DNA from 4 places in the Streptomyces sp. NBC_00287 genome. Region 1 is predicted to be linked to each of the others. Evidence: riboswitches for the same ligand, from Rfam matches in the RefSeq annotation. Region 1 holds a riboswitch; each other region holds the start of a gene.
The links. Region 1 has a riboswitch for cyclic di-AMP ahead of OHT76_RS31670 (M23 family metallopeptidase). Riboswitches for the same ligand answer to the same signal wherever they lie in the genome.

Region 1 (4,409 bases):
CCGCCGAGCTGGAGCGCTGCGGCGCCACCCTCGACTCGCACGCCGACCACCCCGGTGTACGGCTCTCCCTCGAAGTTCCGGTCTCCCGCCTGGCCAAGGCGCTCGGTCTGCTCGCCGATGCCCTCAGGGCGCCCGCGTTCGCCGACAGCGAGGTCGAACGGCTGGTGCGCAACCGTCTCGACGAGATCCCGCACGAGCTGGCAAACCCCTCCCGGCGCGCCGCCAAGGAGATCTACAAGCAGCTGTTCCCGGCGGCCGCGCGCATGTCGCGCCCGCGCCAGGGCACCGAGGAGACGGTCGCGGCCATCGACTCCGGGGCCGTACGCGCCTTCTACGAGCGGCACGTCCGCCCCGCCACGGCCACCGCCGTGGTCGTCGGCGACCTCACCGGCACCGACCTCGACGCCCTCCTCGCCGACACCCTCGGCTCCTGGACCGGCTCCTCGGCCGAGCCGCGGCCCGTGCCCCCGGTCACCGCCGACGACACCGGCCGCGTCGTCATCGTGGACCGCCCCGGAGCCGTCCAGACGCAGCTGCTGATCGGCCGCGTCGGCCCCGACCGGCACGACCGTGTGTGGCCCGCGCAGGTCCTCGGCACGTACTGCCTCGGCGGCACCCTCACCTCCCGCCTGGACCGCGTCCTGCGCGAGGAGAAGGGCTACACCTACGGCGTGCGCTCCTTCGGGCAGGTCCTGCGCTCCGCCCCCGACGGCACCGGCGCCGCGATGCTCGCCATCAGCGGCTCCGTCGACACCCCCAACACCGGTCCCGCCCTCGAGGACCTGTGGAAGGTGCTGCGCACCCTCGCCGAGGGCGGGCTCACCGACGCCGAGCGGGACGTCGCCGTACAGAACCTCGTCGGGGTGGCGCCGCTGAAGTACGAGACGGCCGCCGCAGTGGCGAGCACCCTGGCCGACCAGGTCGAGCAGCACCTGCCCGACGACTACCAGGCCACGCTGTACCGCCGGCTCGCCGCGACCGGCACCGTGGAGGCCACCGCGGCCGTCGTGAGCGCCTTCCCGATGGACCGTCTGGTGACCGTTCTGGTCGGTGACGCGGCGCAGATCAAGGAGGCCGTCGAGGCCCTCGGAATCGGTGAAGTCACCGTCGTGACAGCCGAGTAGACACACCCTCGGATGTGAACGCGCGGCCACGCGCGTGTGGGGCCCTGGTGATGGAAGCGTCACCAGGGCCCCTTTATGTCCGAATTGAGGGAGAGGTTGCCTGTCTGACCTGTGGCATGCGCTACAAAAGCCGCGATCCGTTTGGGGATTGAAAGTTGTCCCGTTTAGCGTCGTCCGGGCTGTCCGTCAGGCAGTGCGCCGCATCCGCGGCACCGGACAGTCATCGCCGAGTCCCCGTACGGCGCGAGCCAGGGGAGCCGGGGACCCACCCAAGTCCCTGGGGTGAATCGGACGCCCGCGTGTGAGCGAGGGCGGCCGTAGGAGACCTTCCTGCTCCGAACCCGTCAGCTAACCCGGTAGGCGAGAAGGAAGGAAAGGACCAGCCACTTCATGGCGTTCACGCGCGCCACCGGGAAGCACCGTCGTCCCAGCAGGATGCAGCGCACCACCGCCCGCGCGGCGGGCGTCGCGGCCCTCACCACCACCGGCGTCGTCGGCACCCTCGCGAGCCCCGCGCTCGCCGCCGAGGCCGCCGCCGAGCAGACCGGTCTCACCCCCGTCATCACCATCGGCGACTCGGTCGCCGAACAGATCGACGCCCAGGCTGTAGCCCAGCAGCAGGCGGCCGACGAGGCGGCGGCGAAGAAGAAGGCCGAGGAGGCCGCGCGCAAGGAGGCCGCCGAGGCGGCCAAGAAGGCGCGCGAGGCCAAGGAGCGCGCCGCCCGCGAGGCCGAGCGCAAGCGCCTGAACACCTTCGTCTCCCCGATCTCCGGCTCCTACGTGTCGACGAGCTACCAGGCCGGCGGCGCCGTCTGGTCCTCCGGCAGCCACACCGGCATCGACTTCCACGCCTCCAGCGGCACCTCCGTCCGCTCGGTCGGCATGGGCACCGTCGTCGAGGCCGGCTGGGGCGGGGCGTACGGCAACCAGATCGTCATCAAGATGCACGACGGCACGTACACCCAGTACGGCCACCTGTCGTCCATCGCCGTCTCGGTGGGCCAGAGCGTCACCCCGGGCCAGCAGATAGGCCTCTCCGGCGCCACCGGCAACGTCACCGGGGCGCATCTGCACTTCGAGGCCCGTACGACCGCGGAGTACGGCTCGGACATCGACCCCGCCGCCTACCTCCGCTCGCACGGCGTGAACGTCTGACGACACCCGCCACGCTTCCGAGACCCCGGCTCCCCGAGCCGGGGTTTTTCGGTGTTTACGGGGCCCCGTTGTCCAAAAAATATCCATGGATTCCGGCCCGCCATCGGAAATTCCGGCTCACTGCAATAGAGTCACTGAACACACGTCCGTCGTCGACGTTTCACGGGGATTAAAGCGGAGGTCGGTCATGCGTATTCCGGCGCACTCGGTATGCACGGCGATCCGGGACGACATCGTCGCCGGTGTCTACGAGCGCGGCAGCCGACTCACCGAGGAACTGCTCGCGCGCCGCTACGGCGTCTCGCGCGTCCCCGTCCGGGAGGCCCTGCGCACGCTGGAGGCGGAGGGCTTCGTGGTGACCCGGCGGCACGCGGGCGCGTGCGTCGCGGAACCGACCGAGCAGGAAGCCGGTGACCTGCTGGAGATGCGCTCGCTGCTGGAGCCGCTCGGCGCCGCCCGGGCCGCCCAGCGGCGCACCGAGGCGCATCTGAAGGTGCTGCGCGGTCTGGTGAGGCTCGGTCAGGAGCGGGCCAGAAGGGGCAACAGCGAGGATCTGCGCTCCCTGGGCGGCTGGTTCCACGAGACGCTGGCCCAGGCCTCCGGCAGCCCCGCCCTGACCTCGATGCTGACCCAGCTGCGGCACAAGATCGCCTGGATGTACGCGGTGGAGGCGTCGGCCAGCCCCGCGGAGGCCTGGGTCGAGCACGGGGCGATCGTGGACGCGGTGGCGCGCGGGGACAGCGAGCGCGCGCGGGCGATCACCGCCGTGCACACCGAGCGCTCCAGCGGTACGCACCGGCTGCGGTTCCCCTCCGGCGGGGAGCGTGTGAGGAATTCGCAACATCCCGTAAACATGTCGGGCCTGCGGCATTAACATGCGCACCGTATACAAAGAGGGTGTAATTCCCGGGGGACTATTTTCGCTGCCCGGAAGTGGAAAATGCGAAGGGCCCGCCCGGTAATTCGGACGAGCCCTTCGGGGAAGCGGCGAGTGCCGCGCCCGGCAATTACTCAGACGGTCTCGGGGAGCTCTTCGAGACCCTCGGAGACCAGCTTCGCCAGACGGTCGAGGGCGGCGTCCGCACCCTCGGCGTCGGAGGCGAGCACGATCTCCTCGTTGCCCTGGGCGCCCAGGCCCAGAACAGCCAGCATGGAGGCCGCGTTGACGGGGTTGCCGTCGACCTTGGCGATCGTCACGGGGACGCCTGCGGCCGTGGCGGCTCGGACGAAGATGGAGGCGGGGCGGGCGTGGAGGCCCTCGGCCCAGCCGACGTTGACGCGGCGCTCAGCCATGTGATGCTGCCCTTCAGGTTCTCAGGTTGTCTAGACCAGTGTTCCACAACGTGAAGCGTGCCCGGTACGGACCTTCGTCCCGTCCCGTGTGGTCGTCGGACCGCGGCCTCGATCCGACACTCGTCCTCCACAGACTGCCTCGCGCCGTTGTCGGACGCGAGCCGTACTCTGGGCCCCATGCAGAGCGCGTCGGACCGGCACGAGTACCCCGCCCACTGGGAAGCCGACGTGGTGCTGCGCGACGGCGGCACCGCACGCATCCGCCCCATCACCGTTGATGACGCCGAGCGCCTGGTCAGCTTCTACGAGCAGGTCTCGGACGAGTCGAAGTACTACCGCTTCTTCGCGCCCTACCCGCGCCTGTCCGCCAAGGACGTCCACCGCTTCACGCACCACGACTTTGTGGACAGGGTGGGACTCGCGGCCACGATCGGCGGCGAGTTCATCGCAACCGTACGCTATGACCGCATTGGTGCCGACGGGCTGCCCGCCTCCGCCCCCGCGGACGAGGCCGAGGTCGCCTTCCTCGTCCAGGACGCCCATCAGGGACGCGGGGTCGCCTCCGCGCTGCTCGAACACATCGGCGCGGTCGCGCGCGAGCGCGGGATCCGCCGGTTCGCCGCCGAGGTGCTGCCCGCCAACACCAAGATGATCAAGGTGTTCACGGACGCCGGGTACACCCAGAAGCGCAGCTTCGAGGACGGCGTAGTCCGCCTGGAGTTCGACCTGGAGCCGACCGACCGCTCGCTCGCCGTGCAGCACGCGCGCGAACAGCGCGCCGAGGCGCGGTCCGTCCAACGGCTGCTGGTCCCCGGCTCCGTGGCCGTGATCGGCGCG
Region 2 (4,409 bases), 5.5 Mb from region 1:
CGCGGGCACGCCGGGCAAGCGGTTCGCCCTGCCGGGTGCACGCGTGGTGCTCAGCCAGCCCTCGCTGCCCGAGCCGATCGAGGGCCAGGCCAGCGATCTGGCCATCCAGGCCGAGGAGTTGACGCGCATTCGGGCCCGCCTGGAGGAGATGCTCGTACGGCACACCGGGCGCGACCCCGAGCAAGTGCGCGCGGACATCGAGCGGGACAAGGTGCTCGACGCCCGGGCGGCCATGGAGTACGGCCTGGTGGACGCCCTCATCCCGAGCCGCAAGGCCATGAGGTGACCCGCGGATGCTGCCACCGGAGCTGCCGCCCCTGCCCGCCCTGACGCGCGCCGAGGGCGAGTTGATCGACCGTTACCTCGATGTGGTCGATCTGCTCGGGCGGATCAACCCCGCGCACCACGGCGACACCTACCGCGGGCTGCGCGCCGCCCAGGCGTTGGTCACCAAGGCGGCCGAACTGCGGGACGCACTGGCGCTCATGCACCAGCGGGGCGAGACCGAGGTGCACGCCCCCACGCTGGCGCGTGCGCTGCGTGTGCTGGACGGCGAACGCCGCACGGCTCGTGTCACGGTGCCGCCGCGCTCGGACAGTTGACGCACGTGGGCCCGGTCCGGACATCTCGCGGTGGCGACGAGGCGTCCGGGCCGGAGTTGAAACGGACCAAACGAGGTACCCCCTTTCGGCGTAGCCGTGTCTCCTTTTGCCGGCCCGTCAGGGTTGCGCAACGCGCGTAGCCTCAGAACCGAAACAGACGTTCCGATGCTGGTCCGGGCATCCCCCGGCGCCTCGACGCTAGTTCGAACGGAGCAGCGTCCACCCGAACGGGTGAGTGGTGAGTAACGCCACAAATCCCCGGTTCCGTTGGGATTTTCGGACATCCGTGAGCCAAGATCCCTGTCTGACGACAAGCCCCCGCCACAGCGGCGGGGCGGTCCGGGCGGACGCCGAGTCCTGCCGCCGCCCGGATGACCGGTCGACAGGAGTGGATCGGCAGGAGTGGAGGACCCGAGCACGACGGGTCGCCGGCACGGAAGTCCGTGCCGAGCAGCCCTTGGGGTGAAGCCGCGTCAGCGGCCGGGCAACTTCGCCAGCCCGAATCCGACAGGTCATCCTTCACAGGCGGCTGACGAAGGGTTGCGCATGACTGCGCTCAATCGTGTCCCGTCGCTGATGGCCCGGGCCGGTACGGCCTCGGCTCTCACCATCGCCGCCGTGGGCGGCTCGATCGTGGCCCCTGGCCTCTCCGCCGAAGCGGAGGCGGCCACACCGGCGACGAAGGCACTCCAGGTCGCGGCCTCCAAGCAGGGCTCCCCGTACAAGTGGGGGGCTGTCGGACCGCACCGCTTCGACTGCTCCGGGCTCACGCTGTACTCGTACAAGAAGGCGGGCAAGAAGCTGCCTCGTACGGCGGCCCAGCAGTACAACAAGTCGCGCCACATCTCCGCCAAGAGCCGCAAGGCGGGCGACCTCGTGTTCTTCCACTCGGGGTCGAACGTCTACCACGTCGGCATCTACGCCGGGAAGGGGAAGATCTGGCACGCCCCGAAGTCCGGGGACGTGGTGAGGCTGCAGAAGATCTGGACCAAGAGCGTCTGGTACGGCCGGGTGAGCTGACCGGCTGCCCCGACGGGCGGCGGCGTCCCTGACACGCCGCCGCCCTGACGGGTGCTCAGGCCGCCGCCTCGAGCAGCAGCAGCGCGCCCAGGGCCGTCAGCGCGGTGCCGGTGACGGTCTCGACGAGCCGGGCGGCGCGCGGTCGGCGCAGCCGGCGGCCGAGCCGGTCCACGAGCAGTGCCACGGCCGGGAACCACAGCAGGGCGAGCACCACCACGATCAGCGCCAGGAGCAGCGTGCGCGGCAGCGCGGGTGCGCCGGCGGGCACGAACTGCGGCAGCAGACTGAGGAAGGTGATCGGCGCCTTGGGATTGAGGGCGTTGGTGACGAACCCCTGCCGCAGCGGACGCGCGGCCGTCGCCGCCTCCTCGACAGCGGCCGTCCGCGGTCGGCGCAGGGCCAGCAGAGTCCGTATACCCAGGTACAACACATAGGCGCCACCCAGCAGTTGGAGCGTCCGGAACAGTGCAGGCACCGCGGCCAGGACCGCGGCGACCCCCGCGACCGCCAGCGCCGTGTGCAGCAGCAGCCCGCCCGCGACGCCCAGGGCGCAGGCGATCCCGGCCCGGCGCGAGACGAGGGCGTTGCGTACGACGACGGTGAAGTCGGCCCCGGGCATGGCGACCATGCCGGCGGCGACCCCGGTGAAGGCGAGGAGCTGTCCATCCATGGCAGCCAGCCTGCCGCGACTGAGCCTTCAGCAGGTATTTCGAATATCCTGGGTCTCCCTTAAGCAATGCTTTAGGCAGGTGCCAGGACCATGTACGACCCCACCCGGCTCGCGGCGCTCGTCGCGGTCGCCGAGGCCGGTTCGATCACCCGGGCCGCCGAGCGGCTCGGCTACACCGCTCCCGCACTCTCCCAGCAGCTGGCGAAGCTGGAGCGGGAGGCGGGCACACCCCTGCTCGTCCGGCACCATCGCGGCGCCCGGCTCACCGGCGCGGGCGAGCTGCTGGTGACGCGGGCCCGCCGGGTGCTGGACGAACTGGACCGCGCCCGGCATGAACTGGCCCGCCTCACCGGTCTGTCCGGGGGCACGCTCCGGCTCGGCACCTTCCAGACCGCGGGCGTCCATCTGCTGCCGCCGGTGCTCAGCGCGTTCCGCCGGGCCCACCCGGATGTGGAGCTGACCGTCGCCAACCACGAACCGCCCGCCGGGGTCGCCGCGGTGGCCGCCGGGGAGATCGATCTGGCGCTGACGCACACCTACGAGCCGGCGGAAGCGGTGGCGGTGCCGGCCTCCGTCACGCTGGAGCCGGTGCTGGTGGAGGAGCTGGTCCTGGTGACCGCCCCCGGGCATGCCCTGGCCGAGGGGACCTCGCGGCTCCCGCTGAGCGAGCTCGCCGGGCAGCCACTGATCAGCATGGCGCCGGATCATCCGGCCCGGCAGGGGGTGGAGGCGGTACTGGCCCGGGCCGGGGCCACGCCGTCGGTGCTGGTGGAGACCCCGGTGTACGCGCTGGTGTGCGCGCTGGTCAGTGCGGGGCTCGGGGTCGGTGTCGTACCGGAGATGGTGGCGCGGACGGCGGTCACGCCGGTGGGGATGCGGGCGCTGGAAGGGGGCGAGTTGCGCCGTACGATCTCGGTCGCCCGGCGGTCGGAGGGGGCGGCGCCTGCTGTGGACGCCTTCAGGGCGTTGCTGCGGGGGGCGTTTGCCAAGGCTCCTGCTGGACCACGGTGGTGACCGGGCGGGCCGGTACGGTCCAGGGCAGTTCGATGGAGACCGTCTTGCCGCCCTCGCGGGTGGGCCTGACTCTGAGTCTGCCGCCGCACTCGGCGGTCAACCAGCGGATGATCACCAGGCCCCTGCCGTTGTCCTGCTGGACGGCGGCGGGCAGGCGTTTGGGGAACCGCGGGTGGCTGTCGGTGACCCCGATGCGCAGTTGTTCGTCATGGTGGAGCTCGATGTCCACCGTGAAGGTGGGTGACTGGCCGAGGGTGTGCTGTACGGCGTTGGTGGCGAGTTCGGAGACGATGAGCCGGATGGTGTCGGCCTCGTCCGTCTCCGCGGGCAGCCCCCATTCCACGAGGGTGCTGACCACATAGCCCCGGGCCGCGGAGACCGAGGCGGGATCGCTCGGCAGAGTGACGGATGCTTCCAGATGGTCTGCCATGGCGACGTCGTCCCTTTCCCACGGGACCGCAGTCCGACACGGAGCGGATGGTTCGAGTACGGTCCCGGACTGGTGCTTCGTCGCCAGACTGCCATTACCGCGCCGGTCACGGTGGCGATCCACCAAGATATGCATATATCTGTCGCTCAAAGCGGTGAACTCTGCTACGCGAGACCGTATTTGGGCGGCCCGGTTGGAGTAAGGAGTAGCGCATGCAGCACGGTCCCGCAGTACGCCGCCGAAAGCTGGGCGCCGAACTGCGTGCGTTGCGCACCGGTGCGGGGCTCACCAGTGGTGAGGCGGCGCGTCTGGTGGGCTGGCACCAGTCGAAGGTGAGCCGGATCGAAACCGGCGCCAGCGGGGTGAAACCGGCCGATGTGCGGTTACTGCTCGACGCCTACGGCATCGCCGACTCCCAACTACGGGAGTTGCTGCTGGTGTTGGCGGGGTCCGACGTCGGTGCCGGCCGGCACCACTGGTGGCACGCGTATCGCGGGGTGCTGCCGCCGACCTACCGGGACTTCATCAGCCTGGAGTCCCAGGCGAGCGCGATGAGCACGCTGGAGACCTCCGTGGTGCCGGGGCTGTTGCAGACGCCCGAGTACGCGCGGGCGGTGACCCGGGCCGCGGTGGGCGGCCTGGACGAGACGGACGAACGCCTTGATGCGCTGGT
Region 3 (4,409 bases), 2.9 Mb from region 1:
TCTGCTCACCGAGCAACCGGATCCTGGTCGCGGTGGAGAAACGGTCCCGGTCCTTGACGGCCATCGCTCACTCCCGTTCACACGCGCGTACGTCCCCGCACACGGTACGGGACCGGGTACGGGGACGTACGTACGACTGGCTAGGCCTTAGCCCTTACTGTGCCCGTGGTCCGCAGAGCGGACGTGCGGGAAGGCTCAGCCCTTGAAGCGCGGGAAGGCGCTGCGACCGGCGTACACCGCGGCGTCGTCGAGGATCTCCTCGATGCGCAGCAGCTGGTTGTACTTGGCGACGCGCTCGGAGCGGGCCGGGGCGCCGGTCTTGATCTGGCCGCAGTTGGTGGCGACGGCGAGGTCGGCGATGGTGACGTCCTCGGTCTCGCCGGAGCGGTGGGACATCATGCACTTGAAGCCGCTGCGCTGGGCGAGCTCCACGGCGTCCAGGGTCTCGGTGAGCGAACCGATCTGGTTCACCTTCACGAGCAGCGCGTTGGCGGCGCCGTCCTCGATGCCGCGGGCCAGGCGCTCCGGGTTGGTGACGAACAGGTCGTCGCCGACGAGCTGGACCTTGTCACCGAGCTTGTCGGTGATGGTCTTCCAGCCGGCCCAGTCGTCCTCGAACAGCGGGTCCTCGATGGACACGAGCGGGTACGCCTCGACGAGCTCGGCGTAGTACTCCGTCATCTCGGCGGCGGAGCGGTCCTTGCCCTCGAAGGAGTAGACGCCGTCCTTGTAGAACTCGGAGGCGGCGACGTCGAGCGCGAGGGCGATCTGCTCGCCGGGGGTGTAACCGGCTTCCTTGATGGCCTCGAGGATGAGGTCGAGGGCGGCGCGGTTGGAGTCCAGGTTCGGGGCGAAGCCGCCCTCGTCGCCCAGGCCGGTGGACAGGCCCTTCGTCTTCAGGACCTTCTTGAGGGTGTGGTAGACCTCGGTGCCCCAGCGCAGCGCCTCGGAGAAGGACTCCGCGCCGATCGGGGCGATCATGAACTCCTGGATGTCCACGTTGGAGTCGGCGTGCGAGCCGCCGTTCAGGATGTTCATCATCGGCACCGGCAGCAGGTGCGCGTTCGGGCCGCCCAGGTAGCGGAAGAGCGGGAGGTCGCTGGCCTCGGAGGCGGCGTGGGCGACGGCGAGCGAGACGCCGAGGATGGCGTTGGCGCCGAGGGAGCCCTTGTTGTCGGTGGCGTCCAGGTCGAACATCGCCTGGTCGATCAGGCGCTGCTCGGTGGCGTCGTAGCCGACCAGCTCCGGGCCGATCTGCTCGATGACGGCGAGGACGGCCTTCTCGACACCCTTGCCCTGGTAGCGGTTCGGGTCACCGTCGCGGAGCTCGATGGCCTCGAAGGCGCCGGTGGACGCGCCGGACGGAACGGCGGCACGACCCGTGCTGCCGTCGTCGAGGCCGACCTCGACCTCGACCGTGGGGTTGCCTCGGGAGTCCAGGATTTCCCGGGCTACGACGACGTCGATGGACGGCACGAGCATCTCCTTCATGGGATGTGACGCTGGAAGTGCGGGGCAGTGAGCCTTGCGACTAGAGCCTAACCGCCTGAGGGACATAGGCCAGCCGACCGACCGTCCCGTGGACAAGGACAGACGGTACCCATTGTTTCTCCACGGAACAAAGGGGCGGTGAACTACCGGAAAAGAAAACCCCGCTCCGGTGCGTACGGGGGAACACGCACCGGAGCGGGGAGCCCGTGGGGACGGGGGGTGACCCTCACGAGGCCTCCAGTATGGAGGACACCGATATGAGGGGCCTGTGGTTCGGCTACGGGATTACTTGAGGTGCAGCTGCTGACCGGGGTAGATCAGGTCGGCGTCCGCGACGATGTCCTTGTTCAGCTGGAAGAGCTTCTCCCAGCCGCCCTTGACGTCGTGCTCCTCGGCGATGGTGCTGAGGGTGTCACCCTTGACGACCTTGTACTCGCCGTCGCCCTTCTTGACCTTCTTGCCGGTCGGGGTGGTGACGGTCTTCTGCGTCTTCTGCGCCGGACGCTCGGTCGAACGCGAGGCGGACTGCTCCTCGGTCGAACGGGTCTCGGTGCTGCTCTCGGTGGAGCCGGTGGAGCTGGAGCCGCCGGTGTACGCGGCGCTCGACAGGCCGGTGCCGCAGTGCGGCCAGGCGCCCTTGCCCTGGCCGGCGAGGACCTTCTCGGCTATCTCGATCTGCTGGGCCTTGCTGGCCTGGTCGGCGGTGGAGGCGTACTGCGTGCCGCCGTACGCGGCCCAGGTGGAGGCGGAGAACTGCAGACCGCCGTAGTAGCCGTTGCCGGTGTTGATGGACCAGTTGCCGCCGGACTCGCACTGGGCGACGGTGTCCCACTCGGAGGCGGTGGCGGCGGAGGCGTTGCCGGCCGCCATCAGCGGGGCGGCGACAGCGGCGCCGGTGACGCCGGCGATGGCGATGGCGCGAGTGGCCTTGGACGGACGACGGTGCTTGCCCTTGCCGGAAAACAGCATGGATCGATCCCCTCACCGACGCCTGCGAGGTGAGCTGTCGGGTTCGGGCCGGTTGAGTTGCCCGGCCGCGGACCGTCGCCTTTCGGCTCCTGGTCGCGCGGCTTCACCCCAAGCCGGTGCCGTCTGTTGAGCTGCCTCAACTGCCGGTCCCGGCGCTTACCTTGGGTCCCCCGCTCCTGCCTACGGCGCATGACGCGACGACTGTTCCCGTACGGCCGCTGGCAGGATTCGGCGTTGCGGCAGCCGGGGCTCGTGTTGGCGAGCGGTCCTGACCGTAGACAGGCGATCCGCGGAATTTCAAAGACGATCAGGGCTTCTGAGACTCATCCCACACTTTCGCCAAACCGGACATTCAGCGCGAAGCGTGACGTGAACTACCGCTGCTTTTCGACCGGTTCGACCCCTACTTCAAGGGTCTGACCGGGAAGGATGAGGTCCGGGTCGGTACCGACGGTCGACTTGTTGGCGGCGTAGAGGCCGCGCCATCCGCCGTTCAGGTCAAGGGAGTCCGCGATGCCCACGAGACTGTCGCCGACGCGGACGACGTACGAGCCGTCGGCTTCTTCGGCACCCTCTTCGGCGGGTTCGCCGCGATGGCGGCCGGTGCCGGTGCCGTTTTCGGTGGTGGAGCCGGTGTCGGTGAGGGCGGAATCACCTTCGGTCTGACCGGAGTTGTCCGAGTTGTCCCGCCCTGGGGTGGCTGTGGGTTCGCTGTCGACTTCCTGAGAGGGGTCGCTCTCGGGGGATGTCGAGGGTTCCGCGGACTCCCCAGCCTCCGGGGAGTTGGAGGACTTGTCCGACTTAGCCGAGTTGGCCGTAGCCTCGGGCGAGGGGGAGGAATCGGACTTCGAGTCGGAGGAGTCGCCGTCGATGGAGTCCAGCAAACCGGATGAATCGGGTGAAGCGGAGGAGTCGGGTGAAGCGGAGGAGTCGGGTGAAGCGGGCTCATCGCTCGCCACGCCCGTGTCGATGTCGACCGAACCCGACTCGGCGTCAAGGCCGGAGAGCGGGCCGCAGGTCGGCCAGACGGCGAGACCCTGGTCGGCGAGGATGCGCTCGGCGACGGCTATCTGCTGGGAGCGGCTGGCCTGGTCCGCGCTGGCGGCGTACGTCGTGCCGCCGTACCGCTCCCAGTTCTCCTGGGTGACCTGGAGACCGCCGTAATAGCCGTTGCCGCTGTTCTCGCTCCAGGAGGCACCGCTCTCGCACTCCGCGACCCGGTCCCAGGTCGTGCCCTCGGCAGCGCTCGCGCCCGAGGCGCCGAGGAGCGGGATGGCGATGGCAGAGCCGGTCACTCCGGCCGCGACGATGAGAGCCGGGGCCTGGCGGGGGCGACGGTGACGACCGTTCCCGGAGAGCATGCGGGGGCCTTTCGAAGACGTCAGGGACCGGCGCGGTGCCGGTGACGCAAGGCGCCGCGCTGACGAGTGAACGTATCGCCAGACGATCACTTGTCACAAGTTAATGCCGCGCAGATCACGTGAAGATCACAGGCTTGAGGGCGTGTCACGTTTGACCTGACGATCCGTCGAACGCGGGCTCTGCGCGGGACGTTCAGGCACTCGGGGTGAACTCGACCGGAAGCGTGCGCAGTCCGCGCATGATGAGCCCGCCACGCCAGCGCAAATCATCCGGTTCCACCGCGAGTCGGAGATCCGGGAGGCGGGTGAGGAGGGTGGCCAGCGCGGTCTGACCCTCCAGACGGGCGAGCGGGGCGCCCAGGCAGTAGTGGATGCCATGGCCGTAGCCGAGGTGCTGGTTGTCGCGGCGGGAGAGGTCGAGCGTGTCGGGGTCGGCGAACCGCTCCGGGTCCCGGTCGGCGGCGGCGAGGACGACGAGGACCGGGTCGCCGGGGGCGATGTCCTGGCCGCCGATGGTGAGGGGCTGCGTGGCGAAGCGCCAGGTGGCCAGCTCCACGGGGCCGTCGTAGCGGAGGAGTTCCTCTACGC
Region 4 (4,409 bases), 1.1 Mb from region 1:
CGCCCAGGGCGAGCAGCGTCACCGCGATGGACAGGCCGGCCCGGTCCTTGCCGGCCGCGCAGTGCATCAGGGCCGGGACGCTGTCCTCGGCGAGGGAGTGCAGCACCTGGGAGTGCTCGGCGGTGCGCTCCTTGACGATCGTGCGATATGACTCGATCATCCGGTTCGCGGCTTTGCCGTCGTCCAGGATCTCCCGCAGCTGCTCGATCTCGCCGTCGCGGACCATCTTCCAGAACTCGGCGCCGTCCGCGGGGTCGGTCAGCGGGAGGTTCACATTCCGGACACCCGGCAGCTCGACGTCGGGGCCCTCCAGCTTCTGGTCCGCTGCGTTGCGGAAGTCGAAGATCGTGTGCAGGCCGAGGGAGTCGAGGAACGCCGCGTCCTGTTCGGTCGCGTGCGCGAGGTGGCCGCTGCGGAACAGCACTCCGTGCCGCACCCGCCGTCCGTCCGTGGTCGGCAGCCCGCCCACATCACGGAAGTTGCGCACTGCGGCCAGCTCGGGCTCGGTCGACGGGACCTGCTGCGTCACTTGGGCTCCTCCCACCGGATCCCGCCGACTCGGCTCGCCGACGGGCACGCCTCGACGATACGACATGAGTACTGGCCGGCCATTGAATGAGGCAAAACGGGCGAACAACGTTGAAACCCTGCTGATTCATCGCGGGTTTACTGGTCGACCTTGATGTGACACTTCGCCGCCTGCGTCGCTTCTGAGTGTTCTGTCCGAATTGCAGCCTTCATTCCAACTCGCTCTGGAATAAAGGAGTGTGGAGCATCGTCACGTGAGCAGCGTCATATTCGTGACCGAGCGTCGCCCGTCATGTTCACGTAATTCAGGCGGTTTTCAAGGGCATTTGCCGGAACCGGGCATGCCTTAATGCACAGAAAGTGACTGGGAATTCTCACAAGGGATCAAGAGGTATGCCTTCGGGTGGAACCTTCTGCTTGTCCCTTTGCGTCTTGGTCGCTTACGTTCGCCACCAATCCGAGCGGACGCCGAATCCTGCCACTGCTCGGAATCCGCACACACTCACCCGTACATGGCAGGAGCGGGGGACCCACAGGCACCACCGCCTGGTCCGGTCTCCGGAACAGGCTTGGGGTCAAGTCGCGCCCAGCGCGCGGCCGGACATCTCCAGTCCGAACCCGACAGCTCACCTCGTAGGCGCCGGAGAGGAATTCGCCATGCCCGCGAAGGGTAAGCACCGCCGTCCCAAGACCTTGCGCTTCACCCGCTCGATCGCCGTCGCCGGAACCGGTGGCGCCGCGCTCGCCCTCCCGTTCCTGGGAGCCACCGGCGCCCACGCGGCCCCGTCGCAGTCCGTTTCGGAAAAGGCCGTTCAGTCGGTCCAGTCGGCTCAGACCGCGGACAAGAAGGCGGCCGAGAAGAAGGCCACCAAGAAGAAGGCAGTCGCGAAGACGTACACGGTGCGGTCGGGGGACTACCTTTCGAAGATCGCGAACGAGCAGAACGTCAGCGGTGGCTGGGAGAAGCTCTACCAGGACAACCGTGAGGCCGTCGGCGACGACCCGGCGCTGATCCACCCCGGCCTGAAGTTGTCGATCGGCAAGAAGGCCGCGACGACGGACACCGCCGAGAAGCCGGCTGCCAAGTCCTCCGCGAAGTCCTCTTCGAACTCCGCCAAGTCATCGGAGGCTTCGCAGTCCGCCGAGTCCAAGGCGACCACCACCACGCAGGCCGCCCAGTCCTCCGCCAGTGGCTTCACCGCTCCGGTCTCCGGCTCCGGCGTCGGCACCGCTTACAAGGTCGCGGGCAGCATGTGGTCCAGCGGCTACCACACCGGCGTCGACTTCGTCGTCCCGAGCGGTACCTCCCTGAAGGCCGTGGGCGCGGGCACCGTCGTCTCGGCCGGCTGGGCGGGCGCGTACGGCAACCAGGTCGTCATCCAGCTCGCCGACGGCCACTATGCGCAGTACGCCCACCTGTCCTCGCTGTCCGTCTCCAGCGGTCAGTCGGTGACGGCGGGCCAGCAGGTCGGTCTCTCCGGTTCGACCGGCAACTCGACCGGCCCGCACCTGCACTTCGAGATCCGCACCACGCCGGACTACGGCTCGGACGTCGACCCGGTCGCCTACCTCAGCTCCAAGGGCGTCTCCGTCGGCTGACGGACGTATCGCTGAAGAACCACCTGCCTGACACGCCTCCGAAGGCCGGACCCCCGATCCCCGGGTCCGGCCTTCGGTGTTGTCCGGCCCTCCGAGGGGTAAGCGCTTTCTGTCGCTGATCACCCGAAGGAGCCGTGTCCCATGACGACCACACGTAGAGCATTCGGTGCCCTGGCCGCCGGAGCCGCCCTGGCGGCCCTCGCCCCGGCGGCCGCGAGCGCGTCGCCCCGCCACCGCCGCCTCCTCGCCCGCGACGACTTCCACCATGGCCTCCGTCAATGGGCCGTGGAACTGGAGAAGGGCGGCAGTGTCACCGCCGCCCGCGGCACCCTGGAGGTCGACGTGCCCGCGGGGGCGACGATCTGGTTCCGGGAGCGGTTCGAAGGCCCGTACGTCCTGGAGTACACCGCCACACCCGTCTCCGAGGGCGGGGTCAACGACCGGGTCTCCGACCTCAACAACTTCTGGAACGCCGTCGACGTCCGTTCCCCCGACGACCTCTTCGCCACACCGAGGGGCGGGGCGCTGGCCGAGTACGACTACCTCAAGACGTACTACTCCGGCTACGGCGCCAACTACAACACCACGACGCGGCTGCGCCGGTACGTCGGCGAGGCCGGGGTGCGTCCGCTGCTCTACGACTACACCGAGCCGCTGCTGGTGCCGAACGAGCCGAACCGGGTCCGGATCGTCTCCGACGGCCCGACCGTCCAGTGGTGGAACAACGGGCGGCTCGTCTTCGACTACACCGACCCCGAGCCGTACACGGGCGGGCACTTCGCCTTCCGTACCACCTGGAGTCATTTCCGGATCACTGACTTCCGGGTGCGGCGATTGACTCCGTCTGGCGATTGACGCCTCAACAGCCCTGATCCGAGGTCTATTCCGGAATTGGTGAAGGCTTTAGGAGTGGCTTATCTCACCGCCCGTCAACCCCTGCCTACGGTCGCGTAGGTCACATTCGAAGGTGAATCATGAGCCGATGTGGCAGACGATTCGAAGAGTGACAACAGAGCAGTGATCGGGTCGTACGTGGCGGTGGGGGACAGCTTCACCGAGGGCGTCGGTGACCCCGGCCCGGACGGGGCGTTCGTCGGCTGGGCCGACCGGTTCGCGGTGCTGCTCGCGGACCGCCGGCCCGAGGGCGACTTCAGTTATACGAACCTGGCTGTACGCGGCAAGCTGCTGGACCAGATCGTGGCGGACCAACTGCCGAGGGCCCTTGAACTCGCCCCGGACCTGGTCTCGTTCTGCGCCGGCGGCAACGACATCATCCGGCCCGGCACCGATCCCGACGAAGTCGCCGAGCGCTTCGAGCGGGCCATCGCCCGGCTCACCGAGTCCGTCGGCACCGTCATGGTGACGACCGGCTTCGACACCCGTGGTGTGCCGGTGCTGAAGCATCTGCGCGGCAAGATCGCCACGTACAACCTCCATGTGCGGGCCATTGCCGACCGGTACGGCTGCCCGGTGCTCGACCTGTGGTCCCTCAAGACCGTGCAGGACCGGCGCGCCTGGGACGACGACCGGCTGCATCTCTCTCCCGAGGGGCACACGCGCGTGGCGCTGCGCGCGGGCCAGGTCCTCGGCATGGAGGTGCCGGCCGACCCGGACCAGCCATGGCCACCGCTGCCGCCGCGCGGCACGTTGGAGGTTCGGCGGGACGATGTGCACTGGGCGCGCGAGTATCTGGTGCCGTGGATCGGGCGGCGGCTGCGTGGGGAGTCGTCGGGGGACCATGTGACGGCCAAGGGCAGCTTGTCGCCGGACGACATCAAGATGCGGATCGAGTCGGCGGTGTGAGGGTGCGTGGAGCGTGGGTGTGGCTCTGTCGGTAAAGGCGGCGGCCTGAGGTTCCCCGCTGCCGCGTCCGGCGTGCTCGACCAGTGAGGTGACCGCGGGGGAGTGGTGCACGCGTGCGTGCGGGGCCCGGTGCTGGGATGGGCGCGAACCGTCCCCGACGTCCGGAAGGTCGGCACCGTATGTCCGCACCGCTGCCCCGCACCACCGCCACGCTCGCCGTCGCCCTCCTCGCCCTCGGCCTGCCGGTCCTCGCCGCCGCTCCGGCGACCGCGCTGACCGCATCCGCCGCCCCGGTCGTACGCAACGCGCCGGCACCGTCGACCGTCACCGTGACCGGTGTCGGCTCCGCGACCGCCGCCCCCGATCTGGCGCTCGTCAGCGTCGGCGTGGAGGCCGTCGGCAAGACCGCGCAGGCCGCGCAGGTCGCCCAGAGCAAGGCCGCGAACGCCCTGCTGGCCGCGGTGCGTGAGCGCGGCGTG

Region 2: it holds a riboswitch for cyclic di-AMP, as region 1 does, so the genes downstream of both, OHT76_RS06490 (C40 family peptidase) here and OHT76_RS31670 (M23 family metallopeptidase) in region 1, are expected to answer to the same signal.
Region 3: it holds a riboswitch for cyclic di-AMP, as region 1 does, so the genes downstream of both, OHT76_RS18180 (transglycosylase family protein) here and OHT76_RS31670 (M23 family metallopeptidase) in region 1, are expected to answer to the same signal.
Region 4: it holds a riboswitch for cyclic di-AMP, as region 1 does, so the genes downstream of both, OHT76_RS36490 (LysM peptidoglycan-binding domain-containing M23 family metallopeptidase) here and OHT76_RS31670 (M23 family metallopeptidase) in region 1, are expected to answer to the same signal.

The regions. Positions count from the first base shown of each region.
Region 1 covers NZ_CP108053.1:6,933,286-6,937,694, forward strand. Annotated here, with positions in the region: gene OHT76_RS31665 (M16 family metallopeptidase) at 1-1,124, shown strand, start outside; cyclic di-AMP (ydaO/yuaA leader) riboswitch at 1,339-1,501, shown strand; gene OHT76_RS31670 (M23 family metallopeptidase) at 1,515-2,279, shown strand; gene OHT76_RS31675 (GntR family transcriptional regulator) at 2,467-3,153, shown strand; gene OHT76_RS31680 (HPr family phosphocarrier protein) at 3,291-3,572, opposite strand; gene OHT76_RS31685 (bifunctional acetate--CoA ligase family protein/GNAT family N-acetyltransferase) at 3,750-4,409, shown strand, end outside.
Region 2 covers NZ_CP108053.1:1,444,601-1,449,009, forward strand. Annotated here, with positions in the region: gene OHT76_RS06480 (ATP-dependent Clp protease proteolytic subunit) at 1-286, shown strand, start outside; gene OHT76_RS06485 (hypothetical protein) at 294-602, shown strand; cyclic di-AMP (ydaO/yuaA leader) riboswitch at 1,019-1,145, shown strand; gene OHT76_RS06490 (C40 family peptidase) at 1,149-1,622, shown strand; gene OHT76_RS06495 (LysE family translocator) at 1,678-2,292, opposite strand; gene OHT76_RS06500 (LysR family transcriptional regulator) at 2,383-3,306, shown strand; gene OHT76_RS06505 (ATP-binding protein) at 3,251-3,736, opposite strand; gene OHT76_RS06510 (helix-turn-helix domain-containing protein) at 3,949-4,409, shown strand, end outside.
Region 3 covers NZ_CP108053.1:4,009,649-4,014,057, forward strand. Annotated here, with positions in the region: gene OHT76_RS18170 (FtsB family cell division protein) at 1-64, opposite strand, end outside; gene eno (phosphopyruvate hydratase) at 196-1,476, opposite strand; gene OHT76_RS18180 (transglycosylase family protein) at 1,777-2,460, opposite strand; cyclic di-AMP (ydaO/yuaA leader) riboswitch at 2,465-2,658, opposite strand; gene OHT76_RS18185 (transglycosylase family protein) at 2,835-3,821, opposite strand; gene OHT76_RS18190 (cytochrome P450 family protein) at 4,015-4,409, opposite strand, start outside.
Region 4 covers NZ_CP108053.1:8,053,564-8,057,972, forward strand. Annotated here, with positions in the region: gene OHT76_RS36485 (tyrosine-protein phosphatase) at 1-529, opposite strand, end outside; cyclic di-AMP (ydaO/yuaA leader) riboswitch at 1,018-1,181, shown strand; gene OHT76_RS36490 (LysM peptidoglycan-binding domain-containing M23 family metallopeptidase) at 1,186-2,127, shown strand; gene OHT76_RS36495 (DUF6250 domain-containing protein) at 2,269-2,982, shown strand; gene OHT76_RS36500 (SGNH/GDSL hydrolase family protein) at 3,145-3,930, shown strand; gene OHT76_RS36505 (SIMPL domain-containing protein) at 4,110-4,409, shown strand, end outside.